Regions from separate parts of the Streptomyces sp. NPDC057617 genome, predicted to be linked through region 1. Evidence: riboswitches for the same ligand, from Rfam matches in the RefSeq annotation. Region 1 holds a riboswitch; each other region holds the start of a gene.
What was found. Region 1 has a riboswitch for thiamine pyrophosphate ahead of thiO (glycine oxidase ThiO). Riboswitches for the same ligand answer to the same signal wherever they lie in the genome.

Region 1 (7,591 bases):
GAGTTCACCCGTACGGCAGCGATCCTGACCTTGAGGCCCGCCTCCTCCAGTTCGGCGGTGGCGTCGTCCACGGACTCCCCGGTGACGTCCGGCATATCGACCGGGCTGCCCTTGCTGACCACGAGCGCGACCCCGGAATCGGGGCGTACGGAGGTCCCGGCCTCCGGCGCCGAACTGAGCACGGAGCCCTGGGCGGTCTGTTCGTCGAACTCCCGGCTGACCACCCCTGCGGCGAGCCCGGCCCTGGTCAGCGCGCGCCGCGCCTGGGCCAGGGGCATGCCCGTCAGATCGGGGACGCGGACGGTCTCCGGGCCGCGCGAGATGACGAGGGTCACCGGACCGTCGCCGCGGATCCGGGACCGGGGCGCGGGATCGCTGCGCATGACCGTGCCGCGGTCGAAGGTGTCGCTGAAGTCCTTGACGACCTTGGCTTCGAGCCCGGCGTCGGCGAGCCGCTGCCTGGCCTGCTGCTCGGTCTGGCCGAGGAGCGAGGGGACGCGGGTGAACTGGCCGGAATTGATGTACCAGACACCGGCCCCGACCCCGAACAGCAGCAGCACGGCGACGACGGCCGCGACGACCCCTCTGCGGGGCGCGCGCCACGACCCTGTGCGTGAAGGCCGGTCAGGGCGGCCGGGCGGAGGCATCTCCAGCCGGCTGGTGCGGTGCACGGCGGGGCGCGGGATCACGGCCGTACGGTGGTTCGCCCCGGCCTCTTCCTGGGTCCTGGCCCCCGGCGGTACGGCGTCGAGCTGCGCGTCACCGAGCGTGGCGCGGGCCTCCCGGGCCCTGGCGAGCAGGGCGACCGCGTCGTGGGGGCGCAGATCCGGGTTACGGGCGGTGGCCGCCGCGACCAGCTCGTCCAGCTCCACGGCGAGCCCGGGAACGGCGGCCGAGGGCGCGGGAACGTCCTCGTTCAGATGCCGGTAGAGCACCTGCGCGGGGGTGTCCCCGGAGTGCGGCTTGGCGCCGGTCAGCATTTCGTGGAGGACAACCCCGCAGGCGTACACGTCGACCCGGGGGTCGGAGGTGCCGTACTCGATCTGCTCGGGCGCGAGATACGACACGGTGCCGAGGACTGTGCCGGTGGTGTTGGTGACATCGCCCACGGCCCGTACGAGGCCGAAGTCGGCGACCTTGACCCGGCCGTCGTCCCCTATCAGCACGTTCTCCGGCTTCATGTCCCGGTGGACGAACCCGGCGCGGTGCGCGGCCCCGAGCGCGGCGAGCACAGGCTCCAGGATGTCCAGCGCGGCGCGTGGCTGGAGCGCGCCCCGCTCGCGCAGTACGTCGCGGAGCGTGCACCCGGCGACGTACTCCATCGCCAGATAGACGTACGCCCCTTGCGCGCCCTGGTCGAACACCGCGACCACATTGGGATGCGCCAGCCGCGCCACGGACTTGGCCTCCCGGATGAACCGCTCCACGAATGTCACGTCGGCGGCGAGGGCGGGGTGCATGACCTTGAGCGCGAGCACCCGGTCGAGACGGGTGTCAACGGCCCGGTAGACGGTGGCCATGCCGCCGACGGCGATACGGGCGTCCACGCGGTAACGCCCGTCGAGCACCTGCCCGACGATGGGATCCTGAAGGCTCGTATCCACCCCTTGAGTCTACGAGCCACGTCCGCGCCGCCGTGGCGGTCCCATGTCCTCAATCGCCGTACGGGCTTGCTGTGCTGTGTCCTCAATCGCCGTACGGGCTTGCTGTGCTGTGTCCTCAATCGCCGGACGGGCTTGTTTCCGGGTGCTCGTCACGAGAACGCCGGGCGCTCCGGGTCCCACGTCGCCATTCCCTCCGTCGGCGACGACGCGCGCGCGAAGTGCCGGCGGGGGATCCGGCCCGCCCGGTACGCCAGGCGCCCCGCCTCCACCCCGTGCCGCATCGCCTCCGCCATCAGCACCGGCTCCCGCGCCCGCGTCACCGCCGACGCCAGCATCACGGCCGCGCACCCCAGCTCCATCGCCAGCGCCGCGTCCGACGCCGTACCCGCCCCCGCGTCCAGGATCACCGGCACCCCCGCCCGCTCCACGATCAGCTCGAAGTTGTGCGGGTTGCGGATGCCGAGACCGGAACCGATCGGCGACCCCAGCGGCATGATCGCCGCGCAGCCCACGTCCTCCAGTTTTCTGGCGAGCACAGGATCGTCGTTCGTATAGGGCAGCACCGTGAACCCGTCGTCGACCAGCGTCTCCGCCGCGTCCAGCAGCTCCACCGGATCCGGCAGCAGCGTCCGCTCGTCCGCGACCACCTCCAGCTTGATCCAGTCCGTACCGAGCGCCTCACGCGCCAGCCGCGCCGTGAGCACCGCCTCGCCCGCCGTGAAGCACCCCGCCGTGTTGGGCAGGGCGCGGATGCCGAGGGAGCCGAGTACGGACAGGACGGACCCCTGGACCGTGGGGTCGAGGCGTCGCATCGCGACCGTGGTGAGTTCGGTGCCGGAGGCGACCAGGCAGCGTTCCAGTACGTCGAGGCTCGGCGCCCCGCCCGTCCCCATGATCAGCCGGGAGCCCAGCACGGTGGAGCCGATGGTGAACCGGTCGTCCGCCATCCCCGCTCAGCCCCCCTGGACCGCGGTCAGGACTTCCACCCGGTCACCCTCGCCGAGCACCGTTCCGGCCCAGCGCCCCCGTGGCACCACCATCTCGTTGACGGCGGCCGCGACACCCGAGGGCGCGGGGGTCAGCGCGGCGACCAGGACGTCGAGCGTGGTGCCCGGGGCGAGGTCGCGCGCCTCGCCGTTCACGGAGACGGACACCCGGACGGAGATGCTCATACGGTCAGCTCCCGTGGTACGGAGGTGAGGTCCTGCGGTACGGAGGTGAAGCGGCGCGGGGTGAACGGCCGGGCCAGTTCCGGGAGTTCGCCGGTCGTCAGCGCCTCGGCCAGCACATCGCCGGTGACCGGCGTGAGCAGCACCCCGTTGCGGTAGTGGCCGGTCGCGAGATGCAGTCCCGGCAGCGCGGTCGGCCCCAGCAGCGGCGCGTTGTCCGGCGAGCCGGGCCGCAGTCCGGCGAGGGTCTCGGTGAGCGGCAGCTCGGTGATACCGGGGACGAGTTCATGCGCATCGCGCAGCAATTCGTACACCCCGCCCGCGGTGACCGTGGTGTCCCAGCCCTGCTCCTCGCTGGTGGCGCCGATCACCAGCTCGCCGTTCTCGCGCGGCACCAGGTAGACATGGCTGCCGCGCACCACCGCCCGTACCGATCTGGTCAGGAACGGCGCATACGGACGCGGCACGGTCAGCCGCAGCACCTGGCCCTTGACGGGCCGTACCGGCGGCCGGATCTCGTGCGGCACGCCCGCCAGCCGCCCGCTCAGACTGCCGGCGGCCAGCACCACCTGGTCCGCGGCGAGCACGCGCCCGCCCGTCAGTACGGCGCCGGCGGCCCGGTCCCGTACGACCGAGAGCCGTTCGGCCAGGGCCCGGTGGAAGACCACCCCGGCCCGCTCGCACGCCGTGACCAGCGCCGCGGCCAGCCGGCGGGGATCGATCTGGTGGTCGCCGTCCACCCGAAGGCCCCCGCGTACGCCCGGCGCGAGCATCGGTTCGAGGCGCCGGCATTCGCGCCCCGTGAGCCACTCGGAGGCCAGCCCCGAGCGGCGCTGGAGATCGTGCAGTTCGCGCAGTTCGGCGCGGTCGTCGGTGTCGAGGGCGACGGCCAGCGTGCCGCTGGCGCGGTAGCCGGTCTCCTGGCTGCTGGCCTCCTCCAGCTCGGCCACGAAGTCCGGATAGCGCTCCGCGGAGGCCATATTGAGCCGGAGCAGGACCTGCTCGCCATGGTGGAGTTCGGTGACGGCGGCGAGCATGCCCGCCGCGACCCGCGCGGCGCCGCCGCCCGGACCGGGGTCGGCGACGACGGTGCTCAGCCCGCGCTGCGCGGCCCGCCAGGCCGTGACCAGGCCGATGATTCCGCCGCCGATGACCAGGACATCGGAACCGCTCCCCGTTCCCCGGTGAGGTGACTGCGGATGGGATGACGGATGGGGTGACTGCATGGGCGTCCAGCCCCTCCCTTCGCCGGCATGACCCGGATCAGGTTCGTACGGTCGGAGGCCGCTCCAGCCTCCCTCTCAGTCCGGTGCGTCCGGACTCCCGCGAGGTAGTGTCACCGGCCAGACTAACGCGCGGCCCGCCGCGCGGTAAGGCCGCGCCGGAGCCGCGAGAACCTCCGGCGGGGTACGCCCGGCGGTTGACCGGCTGCATATGGTGATCGGGTGAGCGAGCAGCAGAGGCAGCGGGAACTCCCGGCACAGCGGGCACATCGCGCGCGGCCGGGCGTCGTCATCGTCGGCGCGGGCATGGCGGGCGTGCAGACCGCCGTGGCCCTGCGCGAGAAGGGGTACGAGGGCCCGGTCACCCTGATCGGCGCCGAGCGGCACCCGCCGTACGACCGGCCGCCGCTCTCCAAGGCGGTGCTGCTGGGCACGGCGGACAGCCCGGCGTACGACATCGACTTCGCGGCGCTCGGGGTCGAGCTGAGACTCGGCGTGGAGGTGACCGGACTGCGCCCCGCCGCGCGGGAGGTCGACACCGGGGCCGGGCCCGTACCGTACGGCCTGCTGGTCATCGCCACCGGCGCAGAGCCGGTCGCCCTGCCGGGCACCGCGGCCACGCCCGGTGTCCATCTGCTGCGCACCCTGGACGACGCCGAGGCGCTGCGGCCCGTGCTGGACCGGGGGGCCGGGACCGTGGTCGTCGGCGCGGGGTGGATCGGCGCGGAGTTCACCACGGCGGCCCGCGCGGCCGGGTGTGCCGTGACGGTCGTGGAGGCGGCGGACCGGCCGCTGCCCGGTGCCCTCCCGGCCGAGGTGGCGGCTCCCATGGCGGACTGGTACGCGGAGAGCGGCGCCGAACTGCTCACTGGCGCCCGGGTCGCCGCCGTCGAGCCGGGCACGGTGGTCCTCGCGGACGGCCGGCGGCTCTCCGCCGAGGCCGTGGTGGTGGGCATAGGCGCGCGGCCCACGACCGACTGGCTGGCGGGCTCCGGAATCGCGCTGGGCCCGGACGGGGCGATCGTCGCCGACGAGCGGCTCGCGACCTCGCTGCCCGATGTGTACGCGGTCGGCGACTGCGCGTCCTTCCCCTCCGCCCGCTACGGCGAGCGGCTGCTCGTCCACCACTGGGACAACGCGCTCCAGGGACCGCGTACGGTCGCCGCCCAGGCCGTCGGCGAGAGCGAGCAGATCTACGATCCGGTGCCGTACTTCTGGTCGGAGCAGTTCGGCCGGTTCGTCCAGTACGCGGGGCATCACGCGGCGGCGGACACCCTGCTGTGGCGCGGCGGTCCCGCGGAGGCCGCCTGGTCGGTGGTGTGGCTGCGGGACGGGGTGCTGGTGGCTTTGCTCGCGGTCGGCAGGCCCCGCGATCTGGCGCAGGGGCGGAAACTGATCGAGGCGGGCGCCCGGCTGGACCCGGCACTGGCCGCGGACCCGTCCGTACCGCTGCGGAAAGCGGTGCTCTGAGGCGTACCGACGGGGAGGCGGCTTCTGAGACGTTTCGGTGGCGTTGCTGTTCGCGGCCCGTGCGGGCGGGCCGTCGTGCGGGCGGGGCCGGGCGCGGGCGGTTCGTGCGGGCTGCCCCGGCCGGAGCCGGTTCGTGGCGTCTGTCAGTCCGGGATGGCACGCTTGTCGTGTGACCGAGATTGACGCAAAGATCGATGCTCTCGTCCCCGCCTGGCTCCACCTGCCCGACATCGCGGAAGCGCTCGATGTCGAGGTGACGCGCGTGCGGCAGTTGGTGAAGGAAGGCCAGCTCATCGCCGTACGCCGGGGCGAGAACAGGACGCTCCAGGTGCCCGCCGCCTTCGTCGACGGCAACAAGGTCGTCAAGGGCCTCGCCGGGACCCTGACGCTCCTGCGGGACGACGGCTTCACCGACGAAGAGATGCTCGAATGGCTCTTCACCCCCGACCCGACCCTGCCGGGCACGCCCGCGCAGGCGCTCGGGGAGAATCGCGGCACGGAGGTGAAGCGCCGGGCCCAGGCGCTCGCCGTCTGATCGACCCATCATCACTCGCGGTGTGCGGCGGCGCCCCGGCAGCCGTCCGGCGGGCCCAGGTCCTGTCCGGCCGGACAGGACCGGGCGCCTCCGCACACCGCCGACCCGACGGGGGGAACTCCCATGCCCGACGCGCGCGCGTCTCTGTCCGACGCCCGGCTCTATCTCTGCACGGACGCCCGCAAGCGGCAGGGGGACCTCCCGGAGTTCCTGGACGCGGTGCTCGCGTCCGGCGTGGACATCGTGCAGCTCAGGGACAAGGGCATGGAGGCGGCCGAGGAGCTGGCGCACCTCCGGGTCTTCGCCGACGCCTGCCGACGCCATGGCGCGCTGCTCGCCGTCAACGACCGCGCGGATGTGGCGCATGCCATCGGCTCCGACGTGCTGCATCTCGGACAGGGCGATCTGCCCGTCCCCGCCGCCCGCGCGATCCTCGGCGACGCCCCGCTGATCGGCCGCTCCACGCATGCCGAGGCCGAGGTGGACGCCGCCGCCGTCGAGCCCGGTGTGGACTACTTCTGTACGGGCCCGTGCTGGCCCACCCCGACCAAGCCCGGCCGCCATGCGCCGGGGCTCGGTCTCGTACGGCACGCGGCGGCGCTGGGCACGGACCGGCCGTGGTTCGCGATCGGCGGTATCGACGCGGCCAATCTCGATCAGGTACTGGACGCGGGCGCCCGCCGCATCGTGGTCGTACGGGCCATCACCGAGGCCGACGACCCGGCCGCGGCGACGGCGTCCCTGGCCAAGCGCGTACGGGAACGGGCTTGAGGGCAATTGTGTCCTGATCCGGGCAAATGACCCCGCCCGGTTGGGTGACCGCCGCACCCTCGATAATCTGCCCATATGGCCTCCGGCACCGCTTCGACCAGATCGGATCACGCACTGACCGTGCGTGATCTGCTCGCGACCGGCAAGGCATCGTTCTCCTTCGAGTTCTGGGCGCCCAAGACGGAGAAGGGCGAGCGGAATCTCTGGAACGCGTTGCGCCGGGTCGAAGCGGTGGCACCGAGCTTTGTCTCGGTGACCTACGGCGCGGGCGGCTCCACCCGGGACGGCACGGTCAGGGCCACCGAACGGATCGCCTCCGACACCACACTCACCCCGGTCGCGCACCTCACGGCCGTCGGCCAGTCCGTCGCCGAACTGCGCAATATGGTCGGCCAGTACGCCGATGCCGGGATCCGCAACATCCTTGCCGTACGGGGCGATCCGCCCGGCGATCCCATGGGGGAGTGGGTCAAACACCCCCAAGGTGTGCGGTATGCCGCCGAACTGGTCAGGCTCATCAAGGAGTCCGGCGACTTCTGCGTCGGGGTGGCGGCCTTCCCCGAGATGCATCCGCGCTCCTCCGACTGGGAAACCGACATCCGGCACTTCGTGGACAAGTGCCACGCCGGCGCCGATTACGCGATCACGCAGATGTTCTTCGAAGCGGAGGGATATCTGAGGCTTCGTGACCGGGTCGGTGCCGCCGGTTGCGCGACCCCGATCATTCCGGAGATCATGCCGGTCACCAGCGTAGGGATGCTGGAGCGGCTGCCGAAGCTGAGCACCGCTGCCTTCCCGGCCGGACTGAAAGAGCGGATC
Region 2 (7,591 bases), on a different contig from region 1:
ACCACCGCGTAGTTGAAGAAGACATGCGCGAGGAGGATCGCCCAGACGGTCGTGTCGAGCCGTATGCCCCACAGGTCGTCGAGCAGTCCGCCGCGCCCGAGCAGCGCCAGGAAGGCCGTGCCGACCACGACGGCCGGCAGGACGAAGGGGACGGTGACCACCGCGCGCAGCAGATGCCTGCCCGGGAAGTCGAAGCGTGCGAAGACATACGCGCCGGGCAGGGCGATCAGCAGGGTGAGCGCGGTGGAGGCGAGCGCCTGCCAGGTGGTGAACCAGAGAACACCGAGGATGTCGGGACGGCTCAGTACCTCGCCGACGCGGCCGAACTGCCAGGTGCCGTCGGCCTTGAGGCCGCGGCCGACGATCGCGGTCACGGGATAGGCGAAGAAGACCGCGAAGAACGCGACGGGTACGGCCATGAGGACGAGCCGGACGGAACTCGCGCGGCCCTTCGGGGTGGGGCGAGCCGGCCGGGCCCGGCTCGCCGCCCTGTCGGCTACTTCACCACGAGTGAGGTCCACGACTGGATCCACTGCTCACGGTTGGCGGCGATCTTGTCGGGTGCCACGGTCTCGGGCTCGCTGACCGTCGCGCCGAACTTCGTGAACAGCTCGGGCAGCTTCACGCTCTTGACGACCGGGTTGACGAACATGTTCAGCGGCATGTCCGCCTGGAAGGTGTCGCTGATCAGGAAGTCCACCAGGGCCTTGCCGCCCGCCTCGTTCTTCGCGCCCGTGAGCAGCCCGGCGAACTCCGTCTGCCGGAAGCAGGTGCCGGTGGCGACTCCGGTGGGCGCCTGCTGCGGCTGCGGCTCGGCGTACAGGACCTCTACGGGCGGGCTGGAGGCGTACGAGACGACGAGCGGGCGGTCGGCCTTGGCCTTTCTGCCGCCGGCCGAGCCCGAGAAGTTCTCGTTGTAGGCCTGTTCCCAACTGTCGACGACCTGCACGCCGTTGGCCTTGAGCTTCTTCCAGTAGTCCTGCCAGCCGTTGTCGCCGTACCGCGCGGCCGTGCCGAGGAGGAAGCCGAGGCCGGGCGAGGAGGTCGCGGCGTTCTCCGTCACGAGCAGGTCCTTGTACTGCGGCTTGACCAGATCGTCGAACGACTGCGGCGGCGCGAGCTTCTTGTCCGTGAAGTACTTCTTGTCGTAGTTGACGCAGATATCGCCGGTGTCGATGGGCGTGACCCGGTTCTGGCCGCGGTCGAGCTGGGTGGCCGTGTCGACGCGGTCGAGACCCTTGGCCTTGTACGGCGTGAACAGGCCGTTGTCGAGGGCGCGGGAGAGCAGGGTGTTGTCGACGCCGAAGAAGACATCGCCCTGGGGCGAACCCTTGGTGAGGATCTCCTTGTTGAGGGCCTCGCCCGCGTCCCCGCTCTTCAGGACCTTGACCGTGTAGCCGGTCCGCCGGGTGAACTCCTTGAGCACGGCGGGCGAGGCGTTGAACGAGTCGTGGCTGACGAGGGTGACGGTCTTCGACTCCGTACCGCCGCTGCCGCCGGACGGCGCGGAGCCGTCGGACCCGCCGCAGGCGGCGAGGACCGAGACCCCGAGCGCGGTGGCGAGCGCGGCGACGGCCGTCCTTCTGCGGGCGGCCGTCCTTCTGTCAGTGACGGTGCCGGCTGTACTGGTGGTGCTGCTCACTGGTTTTCCTCCTGGGAAGTCCAGGAGAAGACGCGGCCCTGCCCGGAGTCAGGACCGGCCGGACTCCGGGCAGGGCGCAACAGCTTGAGTGGTGACCGAACTTCCTACCCAGAATGACCTGGGCGAGGTTCAGAGGGTCTGCGGCCGCTGCCCGCTCTCGCGGACATGTGCCACACTCTCAGCGCTGTGGCGCTCCCCTGTCGGAACATATGCAATGCGTTCAGGCCAACATTACCCCGTGGCCTCCTAGCGCTCCGAGGCGGCCAACTGCCCGCACGCCCCGTCGATCTCCTGGCCCCTGGTGTCCCGTACCGTCACCGGCACGCCATGGGCCGCGATCGCCTCGACGAACGCCTTCTCGTCCTCGGGGCGTGACGCCGTCCACTTCGATCCCGGGGTCGGATTGAGCGGGATCAGATTGACGTGCACCCGCTTGCCCTTGAGCAGCCGGCCCAGCCGGTCGCCGCGCCACGCCTGGTCGTTGATGTCGCGGATGAGGGCGTACTCGATGGAGACCCGGCGGCCGGACTTCTCCGCGTACTCCCAGGCCGCGTCCAGCACTTCCCGTACCTTCCAGCGGGTGTTGACCGGGACGAGGGTGTCGCGCAGCTCGTCGTCAGGCGCGTGCAGGGAGACCGCGAGGCGGCACTTGAACCCCTCGTCGGCGAAACGCAGCATCGCGGGCACCAGACCGACCGTCGAGACCGTGATCCCGCGCTGGGACAGACCCAGACCGTCTGGCTCGGGGTCGGTCAGCCGGCGTATCGCGCCGACCACCCGGTTGTAGTTGGCGAGCGGCTCGCCCATGCCCATGAAGACGATGTTCGACAGCCGGGAGGGGCCGCCGGGCACCTCGCCGTCGCGCAGCGCGCGCATCCCGTCGACGATCTGGTGCACGATCTCCGCGGTGGACAGATTGCGGTCGAGCCCGGCCTGTCCGGTGGCGCAGAAGGGACAGTTCATCCCGCAGCCGGCCTGCGACGAGATGCACATCGTGACCCGGTCCGGATAGCGCATCAGCACCGACTCGACCAGGGTGCCGTCGTGCAGCCGCCACAGCGTCTTACGGGTGGTGTCGTCGTCGCACGAGATGTGCCGCACCACCGACATCAGCTCGGGCACCAGCTCCGCGGCGAGCTTCTGGCGCGCGGCGGCCGGGATGTCGGTCCACTGCTGCGGATCGTGTGCGTACCGCGCGAAGTAGTGCTGCGAAAGCTGGTTGGCACGGAACGCCTTCTCGCCGATCGCGGCGACGGCCTCGCGGCGCTCGGCGGGGGTGAGGTCGGCGAGGTGTCGCGGCGGCTTCTTGGCTCCGCGGGGCGCGACAAATGTCAGTTCTCCAGGTACAGGCATGGTGGAACCAGTGTCGCAGACATGCGGCAGGGGCCCGCTGTCCTGTGGACAACGGGCCCCCGTACGGTATCGCCGCAGGTCAGGCCCTTGACCGGGCCTGGCTCGGCAGGAACCTGCGAGACATCAGGAGCCTACGAAGATCACCAGCAGCAGCCAGACCACCGGCGCCGTGGGCAGCAGGGAGTCGAGGCGGTCCATGATGCCGCCGTGCCCGGGCAGCAGCGTGCCCATGTCCTTGATACCGAGATCCCGCTTGATCATGGACTCGCCGAGATCGCCGAGCGTCGCGCTGGCCGCGACGGCCAGTCCGAGCAGCAGCCCCTGCCACCAGATTCCGTCGTGGATCAGGAACTGCATGCAGAGCGCGCCGGCCACCATGGCGAAGACGACGGCTCCCGCCAGCCCCTCCCTGGTCTTGCCGGGGCTGATGCGCGGCGCGAGCTTGTGCGTACCGAAGCGCCAGCCGACCGCGTACGCGCCCGTGTCGCTGACGACTGTCAGCAGCATGAACATCAGCACCCGCCACGGCCCGTCGTCCGCCCTGAGCATCATCGCCACGAAGGTGGCCAGGAACGGTACGTAGAAGGCGGCGAAAACCCCTGCGGTGACATCCTTCAGATAGCCCTCGGGCGGCGCGGTCATCCGCCAGACCAGCACCGCGAGCGCCGTCAGGGCCATCGCGACCCAGGCTCCCTCGGCGCCGCGCACATATCCGGCGACGATCATCGCGGCGCCGCCGACGGCCAGCGGGACCAGCGGGGCCTTGATGCCCTTCTTCTCGTCCAGCCGCGAGGTCAGCTCCCACAGCCCGATGACCACCGCGACCGCGACGACTCCGACGAACACGGCCTTGACGATGAAGAGCGACGCCGCGACGACCACGCCGAGACCGAGACCCACGCCTATGGCCGCGCGCAGATCACGGCCTGCCCGCTTCTTCTGAGGTGGTGGCGGAGGCGCTCCCATGGGCTCCTGTGGAGTCTCGTCACGGAACAGGGGGCCGCCCGGCCGAGCGGCCCTCCGGTCGTCATCCTGGTCCCCGCCGCCGGCGGGTCCGTCGGGCACGATGGGCATGGGCCGAGTCTGCTGTGTGTCCAGCGCGTCGTACGCGGGACCCGCCGGGGCGGCCCCGTGGTCGGCCGGTCCCCAGTAATCGGTGTAACCGGAGTAACCGGCCGCTGACGGGGCCCCCCGGGAAGAGTCGTTCATCAGACCTCGAGCAGCTCGGCTTCCTTGTGCTTGAGCAGCTCGTCGACCTGCGCGACATACTTCGCGGTCGTGTCGTCGAGCTCCTTCTCCGCGCGGCGTCCCTCGTCCTCGCCGACCTCGCCGTCCTTGACCAGCTTGTCGATGGTCTCCTTGGCCTTGCGGCGTACCGCCCGGATCGAGATCTTCGAGTCCTCGGCCTTGGTCTTGGCGACCTTGATGAACTCCTTACGGCGGTCCTGGGTCAGCTCGGGGAACACCACCCGGATGATATTGCCGTCATTGCTCGGGTTGACGCCGAGGTCGGAGTCGCGGATCGCCTGCTCGATATTGCGCAGGGCGCTCTTGTCGAACGGGGTCACCACGGCCATCCGCGCCTCGGGCACGGCGAACGAGGCGAGCTGGTTGATCGGGGTCAGAGCACCGTAGTAGTCCGCCACGATCTTGTTGAACATCGCTGGATGCGCCCGTCCTGTGCGGATCGCGGCGAAGTCGTCTTTGGCGACCAGGACGGCCTTCTCCATCTTCTCCTCGGCCTCGAGGAGGGTCTCTTCGATCACCACTTGCTCCTGCGTGTCTTGAGTGGGCCCGGCGTGCTCAGCGGGCCGTCGGAACCTGCGTCGCGTCTACTCCTGCACGGTGTCCGACCGGCAGGGCTCTGTCCATCCCGTACGGGGCGGCCCCGGATCAGGTCCGGGTGCCCTGGTCGCTCACGAGCGTGCCGATCTTCTCACCCCTGACCGCACGCGCGATATTGCCTTCCTTCAGCAATTCGAAGACAAGAATCGGCAGCTTGTTGTCCTGGCACAGCGTGATCGCCGTCATGTCGGCGACACGCAGATCGCCCGCGATCACCTCGCTGTACTCCAGCGCGTCGAACTTGACCGCGTCGGGGTTGGTCTTGGGGTCCGAGTCGTACACCCCGTCCACCCCGTTCTTACCCATCAGCAGCGCCTGGGCGTCGATCTCCAGGGCGCGCTGGGCGGCGGTGGTGTCGGTGGAGAAGTACGGCATGCCCATACCGGCGCCGAAGATGACCACGCGGCCCTTCTCCATGTGCCGTACGGCGCGCAGCGGGATGTACGGCTCCGCAACCTGGCCCATGGTGATGGCGGTCTGGACGCGGGAGCCGATGCCTTCCTTCTCCAGGAAATCCTGGAGGGCCAGGCAGTTCATGACCGTACCGAGCATGCCCATGTAGTCGGAGCGTGCCCGGTCCATGCCGCGCTGCTGGAGTTCGGCGCCCCGGAAGAAGTTGCCGCCGCCGATGACGACCGCGATCTGGGCGCCGTCCCGCACGACGGCGGCGATCTCGCGGGCGATGGCGTGTACGACGTCGGGGTCGACGCCGAGCGCTCCCCGGCCGGCGAACGCCTCGCCGGACAGCTTCAGCATGAAGCGGCCGTGCTTCTTGCCGTCGTCGCTCTTGTCGGCTTTGTCGGCCTGTTCCATGGAGATCTCCTCGTGCACATACGAAGAAGGCCATTGCCAGGGTCCTCGCGGTTCCCAGTGCGGCAATGGCCTCCTCGTCAGATCTGCGGTCGCCCGGCGCGTACGCGGACGACTGCGTCAGACCCTATCGGGGTCTTCGGTTGATCGCGTACAGACTCAGATGCCGACCTTGATGCGCGCGAAGCGCTTCAGGCTGACACCGGCCTCGTCCAGGACCTTCTGGACGGACTTCTTGTTGTCCTTCGCGAACGCCTGCTCCAGGACCACGACCTCCTTGAAGAAGCCGTTGACGCGGCCCTCGACGATCTTGGGGAGGGCGGCCTCGGGCTTGCCCTCCTCGCGCGAGGTCGCCTCGGCGACACGGCGCTCGTTCTCGACCGTCTCGGCCGGGACCTCGTCGCGGTTCAGGTACTTCGGGGCGAAGGCGGCGATGTGCTGCGCGACGTCCTTGGCGACCTGGGCGTCTTCCTTGTCCAGCTCGACCAGCACGCCGACCTGCGGCGGGAGGTCGGGCATGGTGCGGTGCATGTAGGCGGCGACATAACCGCCGGTGAACTGCGCGAAGCGGTCCAGGACGATCTTCTCGCCCAGGTTGGCGTTCGCCTCGTCCACATACGCCTGAACGGTCTTGCCGGCCTCGATCTCGGAGGCGAGGAGCGCCTCCAGGTCGGCCGGGGAGGTCGCGGCGACATGCGCGGCGAGGGCGTTGGCCACGTTCTGGAACTTGTCGCCCTTGGCGACGAAGTCCGTCTCGCACTTCAGCTCAAGCAGAACGCCGGAGGTCTTGTCCTCGGAGATGAGGGAGACGACCGCGCCGTTCTCGGCAGAACGGCCCTCGCGCTTGGCGACGCCCTTCTGGCCCTTGACTCGGAGGAACTCGACGGCGCTGTCGACGTTGCCGTCGGCCTCGTCCAGTGCCTTCTTGCAGTCCATCATGCCGGCGCCGGTGAGCTCACGGAGCTTCTTGACGTCGGCGGCGGTGTAATTCGCCATGATCTGTAATTCTCTCTCGAAGGTCTGAAAGATCTACGGGTGAACGGCGGGGGCCGTGGTGCGGCCCCCGCCGTCGACTGCCGGAACCGGTAAGGGGTCAGGCCTGCTCGGTGTCCGCGGCCGCGGCGTCCGCGTCGGCGGCCTTCTCCGTCTCGGCGGAGGTCTGGACGTCGGCCTCGGGCTTGGCAGCCGTGGCGGCCGCGTCATCGGCCTTCTTCTCGCCTTCGAGCAGGTCGCGCTCCCACTCGGCGAGGGGCTCGCCCGCGGCCTTCTCGCCCGGCTTGGAGTCACCGGTGGCGACACCGGAACGGGCGATGAGGCCCTCGGCGACGGCGTCGGCGATCACACGGGTGAGCAGGGTGACGGAACGGATCGCGTCGTCGTTGCCCGGGATCTTGTAGTCGACCTCGTCGGGGTCGCAGTTGGTGTCGAGGATCGCGACGACCGGGATGTGGAGCTTGCGCGCCTCACCGACGGCGATGTGCTCCTTCTTGGTGTCGACGATCCAGACGGCGCTGGGCACCTTCTGCATCTCGCGGATACCGCCGAGGGTCTTCTCCAGCTTGGCCTTCTCGCGGGAGAGGACCAGCAGCTCCTTCTTGGTGAGGCCGGAGGCGGCCACATCCTCGAAGTCGATCTGCTCAAGCTCCTTCAGGCGCTGGAGGCGCTTGTAGACGGTGGAGAAGTTGGTGAGCATGCCGCCCAGCCAGCGCTGGTTGACATAGGGCATGCCGACGCGCGTCGCCTGCTCGGCGATGGCCTCCTGGGCCTGCTTCTTCGTACCGACGAACATGATGGAGCCGCCGTGCGCGACGGTCTCCTTGACGAACTCGTAGGCGCGGTCGATGTACGACAGCGACTGGAGCAGGTCGATGATGTAGATGCCGTTGCGCTCGGTGAAAATGAAGCGCTTCATCTTCGGGTTCCAGCGGCGGGTCTGGTGAC
Region 3 (7,591 bases), on a different contig from region 1:
CTCACCGGCACCACCACGGACACCTACACCCGGCTCTCCACCACCGCCTATCTGCACTGGTGCGAACGAGTCGGCCAGGACCCGGTCTACGAGTCCTATCCCGCCCACGACCCGTGCGCGGGGGCCGTCGCCGCCGACCGGCTGCTGGCCCGCCCGGACCGGCCCGACGCCGTCTACGGGCTCTTCGACCCCAACGGCACCGATCTGCTCGCCGCCGCACGGCGGTACGGACTGCGCGTACCGGACGATCTCCTGCTCGTCTGCTGCAGCGAGTCCACCGTGTACGCCTCGACGGAGCCGCCGATCACCACGCTCTCGCTCAAGCCGCGCCGTATCGGCACCGCGGTCATCCAGCTCCTCATCGACGCCATCGAGGGGCTGGAGACCGACCGGCCGGTCGAGCAGGTGATACCGACCGAACTGATCGTCCGGACCTCCTCCCAGCGCCGCCCCCCGCGCACCACGGTCAGCGCGCCCCGGTCCCCCGCGGGCGACTGAGCCTGAGTACGCCTCAGCACACCTCCGTACGGCGGACCCCTGACCGCGCGAAGCACAGCACGCGGTCAGGGGCTGCCGAGACGCCTGGGACACAGGGGGGAGGAGCCGGTGCAATGACCGGTGAAGGCCCAGACCTTTGACATTTCGGGCGATCGATCCGAAAACAGCCGGTGAACCGGAGGTGCAATCGGATTCACCACCCCTGGTGCGTCACACGGGAGGACCTGCATTCCTATGATGGGCGCACGACACCACGGACCTTCGCTCACCGCCGACGGGCTCATCCCCCACCGGCCGGGCTGGCCCCACAGGTGTACGGCGGCACGACGGCGGTGGAGGGGTCGATGACACAGGGGGCCGGCCAGGGACCCGTGGTGCGGACGGCGACGTTGCGCGACTTCCGCGTACCGCCGTACGCGCTGGTCCCCGTGCAGTCCGGAGAACCCGGCCCGTCAGGCCCCGCGGCCGCCGGCCCGTCCGGGCATCCCGGCAACGCGGTCCCCGACGACGAGCCCCCGGAGGGCTACACCCCCACCGAACGCGATCTCCCGGTGATCAACCGGGGGGACACGGTCCAGGTGCATGTCGGCCCCGTGGCGGAACCGTCGGTGCCCGACGGCCTCGGCCCGCTCTATGTCGTCGGCGACGTCCACGGCTATCTCGACGAACTCCTCGCCGCGCTGACCGCACAGGGACTGATCGACGCCGACGGCCACTGGGCCGCGGGCACCGCGCGTCTCTGGTTCCTCGGTGACTTCACCGACCGCGGCCCCGACGGCATCGGGGTCATCGACCTCGTGATGCGGCTCTCCGCGGAAGCGGCGGCGGCGGGCGGCTACTGCAAGGCCCTGATGGGCAATCACGAACTGCTGCTGATCGGCGCCAGACGCTTCGGCGACACCCATGTCAACTCCGGCGCGGGTACGGCCACTTTCCAGGCGGCCTGGCTGCTCAACGGCGGTCAGCGCACCGATATGGAGCGCCTCCAGGACGTCCATCTCCAGTGGATGTCCCGGCTCGACGCGGTCGTCGAGGCGGACGGACATCTCCTCCTGCACTCCGACACGACGGCCTATCTGGACTACGGATCCACGATCGAGGACGTCAACGACACGATTCATCAGATCCTCACCCGCAATGACGCGGACGAATGCTGGGACCTGTTCCGCAAACTCACCAAGCGCTTTGCCTTCCGCGACGACGGCGGCCCCGAGGCCGTACGGGAACTGCTCTCCCGGTACGGCGGACAGCGCGTCGTCCATGGCCACAGCCCGATTCCCTATCTGCTGGGCGAAGTCGGCACCGAAGACGCCTCGGACGGCGAAGCCGACACGGGTCCGCTGGTGGAAGGGCCACACGTATATGCCGACGGACTTGCCATCGCGATGGACGGCGGTGTGACGATGGCGGGAAAGCTGCTGGTCGTCCGGCTTCCTCTGGAGAACTGAGACAACGGAGTCGAGCCGATTTAGGTAAACCCCCTGTCACCTCACGCCAAAACAGCTCTACCATCGGCTTATCCGTAGCAGGCTCTCCTCCGTTTCCGCCAACTGCCCGTCCCACGCGGGCGAACCGGCCCTACGGAGCATCGGGGGATGCACATGAACAGCGCTCCGCACCTGCTCAGCGAGGATCGCGCGGAATTCGAGCGGATCCTCGATGTCGTGCTGCACAACGCGCACGAGCGCCCTGATCTCGCCGCGATCGGGGAGCGGCTCACCAGCGAGCAGCTACGCACCATGGCCCTGAAGTCCACGGCGCGGATCACCACGGCCGCGGCCGCCGAGTACGAGCACTACACGAAGATCCGCGAGGAGTTCCGCTCGCCGGGTCTTTCCGCTTCGGCCCGCGCCGGCTCCGTACGATCCGACTCGGCGGGGTCCGACCCGGCCCGCTCGGACTCGACGCGCTCCGATGCGGCTCGTTCTGATGCGGCTCGTTCTGATGCGGCTCGCTCCGGCTCGGCGCGCGATTCCGTGCTGGATCCGGCCGAGGCCGAAGTACCGGAATCCGGCGCGGGGTTCACGGCGATCATCACGGTGCTGGTCCCGGTCCTCGGTGGCGTCGCCGCGGTGATCTTCCTGCTCGTCGGTTATCTCCTCAAGGCACTCAGCCGACCGCCCGCGTTCGCGGACAGCCTGCTGGCCGTGGGCTGGTTCTTCGGTGCCATCACCGCGCTGGGCATCCTGGCCGCCGCGATCGGTCTGCTGGTCACGGCCCTGCGCAACAGCAAGACCCAGCTCCCGGCCGAGGAGTCGCCGAGCGGTGAGCTGCCCGACGAGGTGGCCCGGGCCCGGGAGGCCTGGCGCCATGCGCTGCTGGAGAGGGGCATCCTGCCCTTCCTGCGCGACGTTCTGGCCGACCCGAGCGCGGACCCGGCGGCCCCGGGACCGGTCCGGCCGGCCAAGCACCTGCCCAAGATCGGCTACAGCCGGCCGGACTTCAGCAGCCCGGACGAGGGCGCCACCACCGGCCAGCGCCCCAGCTTCACCAGCCCGGACTTCACCAGCCCAGATTTCGGCGGCCCGGACCACCGACCGGAGTGACCTCCGGCCGGTGCCCGGCACCGTTGGCCCGCCGTTCCGTCGTCCGGCCTCCGAGGCTGCGTAGCCTCTCAGGCCCGGCGCTCGGTCCGGAGGGCCGCCGGCCCTCAGTCCGCCGGGTTCAGTCCGCCAGCGGCAGATAGACCCGGTTGCCGGCCGCGGCGAATTCCTTGGACTTCTGCGCCATGCCCGCCTCGATCTCGTCGGCCCCGATCGCTGCGCCCGCCTCGCCCGCGCTTCCCGTACCGTCGCCGCCGCCGTCGCTCTCGAACTCGCCGCCGTGCCGCCGCCGGATGTCCTGCGAGATCTTCATCGAGCAGAACTTCGGGCCGCACATCGAGCAGAAGTGCGCCGTTTTCGCCGGCTCCGCCGGCAGCGTCTCGTCGTGGAACTCCCGGGCCGTGTCCGGATCCAGGGCCAGATTGAACTGGTCCTCCCAGCGGAACTCGAACCGGGCGTCGGACAGCGCGTCGTCCCACGCCTGCGCCCCCGGGTGCCCCTTGGCGAGGTCCGCGGCATGCGCGGCGATCTTGTACGTGATGACACCGGTCTTGACGTCGTCCCGGTCCGGCAGCCCCAGGTGCTCCTTGGGGGTGACGTAGCAGAGCATCGCCGTACCCCACCACGCGATCATCGCCGCGCCGATGCCGGAGGTGATGTGGTCGTACGCCGGGGCCACATCGGTCGTCAACGGGCCGAGCGTATAGAACGGCGCCTCCTCGCAGATCTCCTGCTGGAGGTCGATGTTCTCCTTGATCTTGTGCATCGGGACATGGCCCGGGCCCTCGATCATGGTCTGTACGCCGAGCCGCTTGGCGGTCGAGTTCAGCTCCCCCAGCGTGCGCAGCTCGGCGAACTGGGCCTCGTCGTTGGCGTCCGCGATGGACCCCGGCCGCAGGCCGTCACCGAGGGAGTACGTCACGTCGTACGCCGCGAGGATCTCGCACAGCTCCTCGAAGTTCTCGTACAGGAACGACTCCTTGTGGTGCGCGAGGCACCATGCCGCCATGATCGAGCCGCCGCGCGAGACGATGCCCGTCTTGCGGCGCGCCGTCAGCGGAACGTACCGCAGCAGCACCCCGGCATGGACCGTCATGTAGTCGACGCCCTGTTCGGCCTGCTCGACGACCGTGTCCTTGTAGATCTCCCAGGTCAGCTCCTCGGCCTTGCCGTCGACCTTTTCGAGCGCCTGGTAGAGCGGCACGGTGCCGATCGGCACGGGGGAGTTGCGCAGCACCCACTCGCGCGTGGTGTGGATATTGCGGCCGGTGGAGAGGTCCATGACCGTGTCGGCGCCCCAGCGGGTCGCCCAGGTCATCTTCTCCACCTCCTCCTCGATGGAGGAAGTGACCGCGGAATTGCCGATGTTGGCGTTGACCTTCACCAGGAACCGCTTGCCGATGATCATCGGCTCGATCTCCGGGTGATTGACATTGGCCGGCAGTACGGCACGGCCCGCGGCGATCTCCTCGCGCACGACCTCCGGGGACACGTTCTCCCGGATCGCGACGTACTCCATCTCCTGCGTGATCTCCCCGCGCCGGGCGTACGAGAGCTGCGTCACGGTCTGTCCGGCCCGCGCCCGGCGCGGCTGGCGCGGCCTGCCGGGGAAGACCGCGTCGAGGTTGCGCAGCCCGCCGCGCGGCGCCGTGTGCTTGAGCCCGTCGTCCTCGGGGCGGACCGGCCGGCCCGCGTACTCCTCGGTGTCCCCCCGCCCGATGATCCAGTTCTCCCGGAGTGGCGCGAGACCGCGGCGTACATCGGTCTCGACGGCCGGATCGGTGTACGGACCCGAGGTGTCGTACAGCGTGACGTCCTGGCCGTTGGTGAGGTGCACCTGGCGGACCGGAACCTGGAGGTCAGGGCGCGAGCCCTGGACATATCCCTTGTGCCAGCCGATAGTCCTTTGAGTCCGGCTCGAACCATGAGCCTCGCTCGAATGTCCAGACTCGTTTTCAGAATCGGAGGCAGGCGTGTGTGCGTCCTGAACGGTCATGAGACCTACTCCCTACGCCGGCATTACCCGGTAACAGGTTCAGCGGTCGGCGCAGCTCAGGGGTCCAGGGGATACTCCCCGGAACGCCACAGTCAGCGCCCTCTCAGCCCGGTGCTCCGAGCTCCCGCGTGTGCAAAAGGTGCCCCCACGCTAGCGTCATATCCGGCGTGCTGAACAGAGGGCCTCAGGCTTCTTGCGATGATCGGTCGGTGACCTCATCCCAGCAGACCCATGAATCGCACGGGCACTCGCACAGTCATGGCCCCGCCGCGCCGGTCTCCCAGCACCTTCGCAAGGTCATCGCGGCGGTTCTGATCCCGTTCGCGGCCGCGGTGGTCGTCGGTCTGGTGGTGCTCTGGCCGGGCGGCGCTCCGGCGCATGAACGTACGGGGGTGGGCTTCGACCGGCAGACCGAGCAGGGCCGGGTGGTGCAGATCCAGCAGGTCGACTGCAAGTCCGTGAACGCCGCCCAGGTCCCGTCCACCGGTGACACCTCGAAACCCCAGGGGCGCGAGGCGGACCGGGAGCAGACCGGTGACTGCAAGAAGGCCACCATCGAAGTCACCAGCGGCAAGGAGAAGGGCCGGACCTTCGTCGAGATCGTCCAGCCGGACGCACCGCGGCAGTTTCACGTGAAACAAGGCGTTGTGGTGGCATACGCACCCGACGCTCCCCGCGATCTCCAGTACTCGGTGACGGATGTCAACCGGAAGTTCCCCATGGCCCTGCTGGCCGGGATCTTCGCGCTCGCTGTGGTCGTGGTGGGGCGGCTGCGCGGGGTCATGGCGCTGGTCGCGCTGGCGGTCTCGTTCGCCGTGCTGACGCTGTTCATCCTGCCCGCGATACTCCAGGGCTCGAATCCGCTGGTCGTGGCGGTGATCGGGGCCAGCGCGATCATGCTGATCGCGCTCTATATGTGCCATGGACTGACGGCCCGTACCTCGGTCGCGGTCCTCGGCACTCTGGTATCCCTGCTGCTGATCGGGCTGCTGGGGTCGGTCTTCATCGGCTGGGCGAGCCTGACCGGCAACACCGACGACAACACCGGGCTGATCCACGGTCTCTATCCCGGGATCGATATGAGCGGACTGCTGCTCGCCGGGGTCATCATCGGTTCGCTGGGTGTTCTCGACGATGTGACGGTCACCCAGACCTCGGCGGTCTGGGAGCTGCATCAGGCGGATCCGTCGATGGGGCCCCGTGCCCTCTACCGGGCGGGTATCCGGATCGGCCGGGACCATATCGCCTCGGTGGTCAATACGCTGGTCCTGGCCTACGCGGGCGCCGCCCTGCCTCTGCTGCTGCTCTTCTCGATCGCGCAGTCGGGTGTGGGTACGGTCGCCAACAGTGAGCTGGTGGCGGAGGAGATCGTACGGACCCTGGTGGGCTCGATCGGTCTGGTCGCGTCGGTGCCGGTGACCACGGCGCTGGCGGCTCTGGTGGTCTCCGCCGACCGGGCGGGACACGGGGCGCCTCCCGTATCGCCGGCCCAGGCTCCCGGGACGGCGGGTCCCTGGTCCACAGGCCCGGCCGGTCCGGCGGGTACGACAGGCCCGGCAGCTCCGGCAGGTCCGGCGAGTCCGCAGACAGGGCCTGCCCTGCCGGTACAGAGCGCACCGGCGCGCGGGCTGGGCGGCGGCAAGGGCCGGCGCCGCAAGAAGTAGCAGTACGTTCAGCGCCGGCCGGGGCCGCGAAACGGCCGCCGGGAAGGATCACCCGTACGGCCCCGTCCAACCGGGCTCAGCCGGCGTTCTCCCCGGCCAGGATGCGGTCGAGCGCCTGCTCCAGATTGACCTCGAAGTCACCGAGCGTGCGCTCCTGCCCGAGCGGCACCAGCCGGTCCGTACGGTCGAGGAAGGCCACCAGCGGCGCGGCACTGACCCGGAAGAGCGCGTGATCGTCGCCGACCTGGAGGCGGATATGGACATCGGAGAGGTCCTCGGGCTCGGTCGGCGCGATATGCACATCACCGTCGCCACTCGGCGTGTTGATGCCGTCGAGCAGTAGCTCACGGCCAAAAGTCCAGGTCACAGGGGCATCGCCGGGCAGATGGAATGTCATGCGCACGGCGTAGGGATCCCTCACCTCGTAATGGAGTTCCACCGGGATCCGGAACGCCAGTTCCTCGGAGACGAGGAAGCTCATCAGGACCTCGGCCTGCACCGACTCGCGCATCGCTGTACTCCGGAGTAGATGAAACAGTGGCTGGGAATGATCCCCGTTGACCCTCTTGACGCAATCGTCCTGTAAGCGCTAGCAGATCACAAGGAGTAATTTTTCAGATACGGAAAGAGAAGGCGAGCGGGCTGACCAGCGATGCGATCCCGTTGCGTAATCGTTCCACCTCCGGAAGCGGTCGCTCCCGTTGACGGTGGAGCACAGAAAAAGCCACGGCCCGCGCCCTACATGGCAAGGCCGTGGATCGCGAAACCGTGGATCGGAAAGCAGACAATCGCCGCGCCTCAGGCCGACGATCTTGCCGCGACGATTCTGCAGGGCATGTCGACGATTCCGCACAGCGTGTTGTGGGGCCGTGGCCAAGGTCTCACCCCCG

Region 2: it holds a riboswitch for thiamine pyrophosphate, as region 1 does, so the genes downstream of both, ACFU9P_RS16040 (thiamine ABC transporter substrate binding subunit) here and thiO (glycine oxidase ThiO) in region 1, are expected to answer to the same signal.
Region 3: it holds a riboswitch for thiamine pyrophosphate, as region 1 does, so the genes downstream of both, thiC (phosphomethylpyrimidine synthase ThiC) here and thiO (glycine oxidase ThiO) in region 1, are expected to answer to the same signal.

The regions. Positions count from the first base shown of each region.
Region 1 is NZ_JBHVGV010000003.1:416,966-424,556, forward strand. Features, by position in the region: gene pknB (Stk1 family PASTA domain-containing Ser/Thr kinase) at 1-1,604, opposite strand, end outside; gene ACFU9P_RS10745 (thiazole synthase) at 1,754-2,551, opposite strand; gene thiS (sulfur carrier protein ThiS) at 2,558-2,776, opposite strand; gene thiO (glycine oxidase ThiO) at 2,773-3,999, opposite strand; TPP riboswitch at 3,997-4,110, opposite strand; gene ACFU9P_RS10760 (NAD(P)/FAD-dependent oxidoreductase) at 4,219-5,466, shown strand; gene ACFU9P_RS10765 (Rv2175c family DNA-binding protein) at 5,636-6,001, shown strand; gene thiE (thiamine phosphate synthase) at 6,125-6,772, shown strand; gene metF (methylenetetrahydrofolate reductase [NAD(P)H]) at 6,848-7,591, shown strand, end outside.
Region 2 is NZ_JBHVGV010000005.1:471,648-479,238, reverse strand. Features, by position in the region: gene ACFU9P_RS16045 (ABC transporter permease) at 1-419, opposite strand, end outside; gene ACFU9P_RS16040 (thiamine ABC transporter substrate binding subunit) at 497-1,642, opposite strand; TPP riboswitch at 1,726-1,851, opposite strand; gene rlmN (23S rRNA (adenine(2503)-C(2))-methyltransferase RlmN) at 1,889-2,995, opposite strand; gene ACFU9P_RS16030 (phosphatidate cytidylyltransferase) at 3,119-4,204, opposite strand; gene frr (ribosome recycling factor) at 4,204-4,761, opposite strand; gene pyrH (UMP kinase) at 4,889-5,653, opposite strand; gene tsf (translation elongation factor Ts) at 5,810-6,646, opposite strand; gene rpsB (30S ribosomal protein S2) at 6,744-7,591, opposite strand, start outside.
Region 3 is NZ_JBHVGV010000013.1:248,761-256,351, forward strand. Features, by position in the region: gene ACFU9P_RS28845 (LacI family DNA-binding transcriptional regulator) at 1-498, shown strand, start outside; gene ACFU9P_RS28850 (metallophosphoesterase) at 843-1,946, shown strand; gene ACFU9P_RS28855 (hypothetical protein) at 2,094-3,044, shown strand; gene thiC (phosphomethylpyrimidine synthase ThiC) at 3,163-5,037, opposite strand; TPP riboswitch at 5,030-5,175, opposite strand; gene ACFU9P_RS28865 (YibE/F family protein) at 5,247-6,701, shown strand; gene ACFU9P_RS28870 (SsgA family sporulation/cell division regulator) at 6,778-7,212, opposite strand.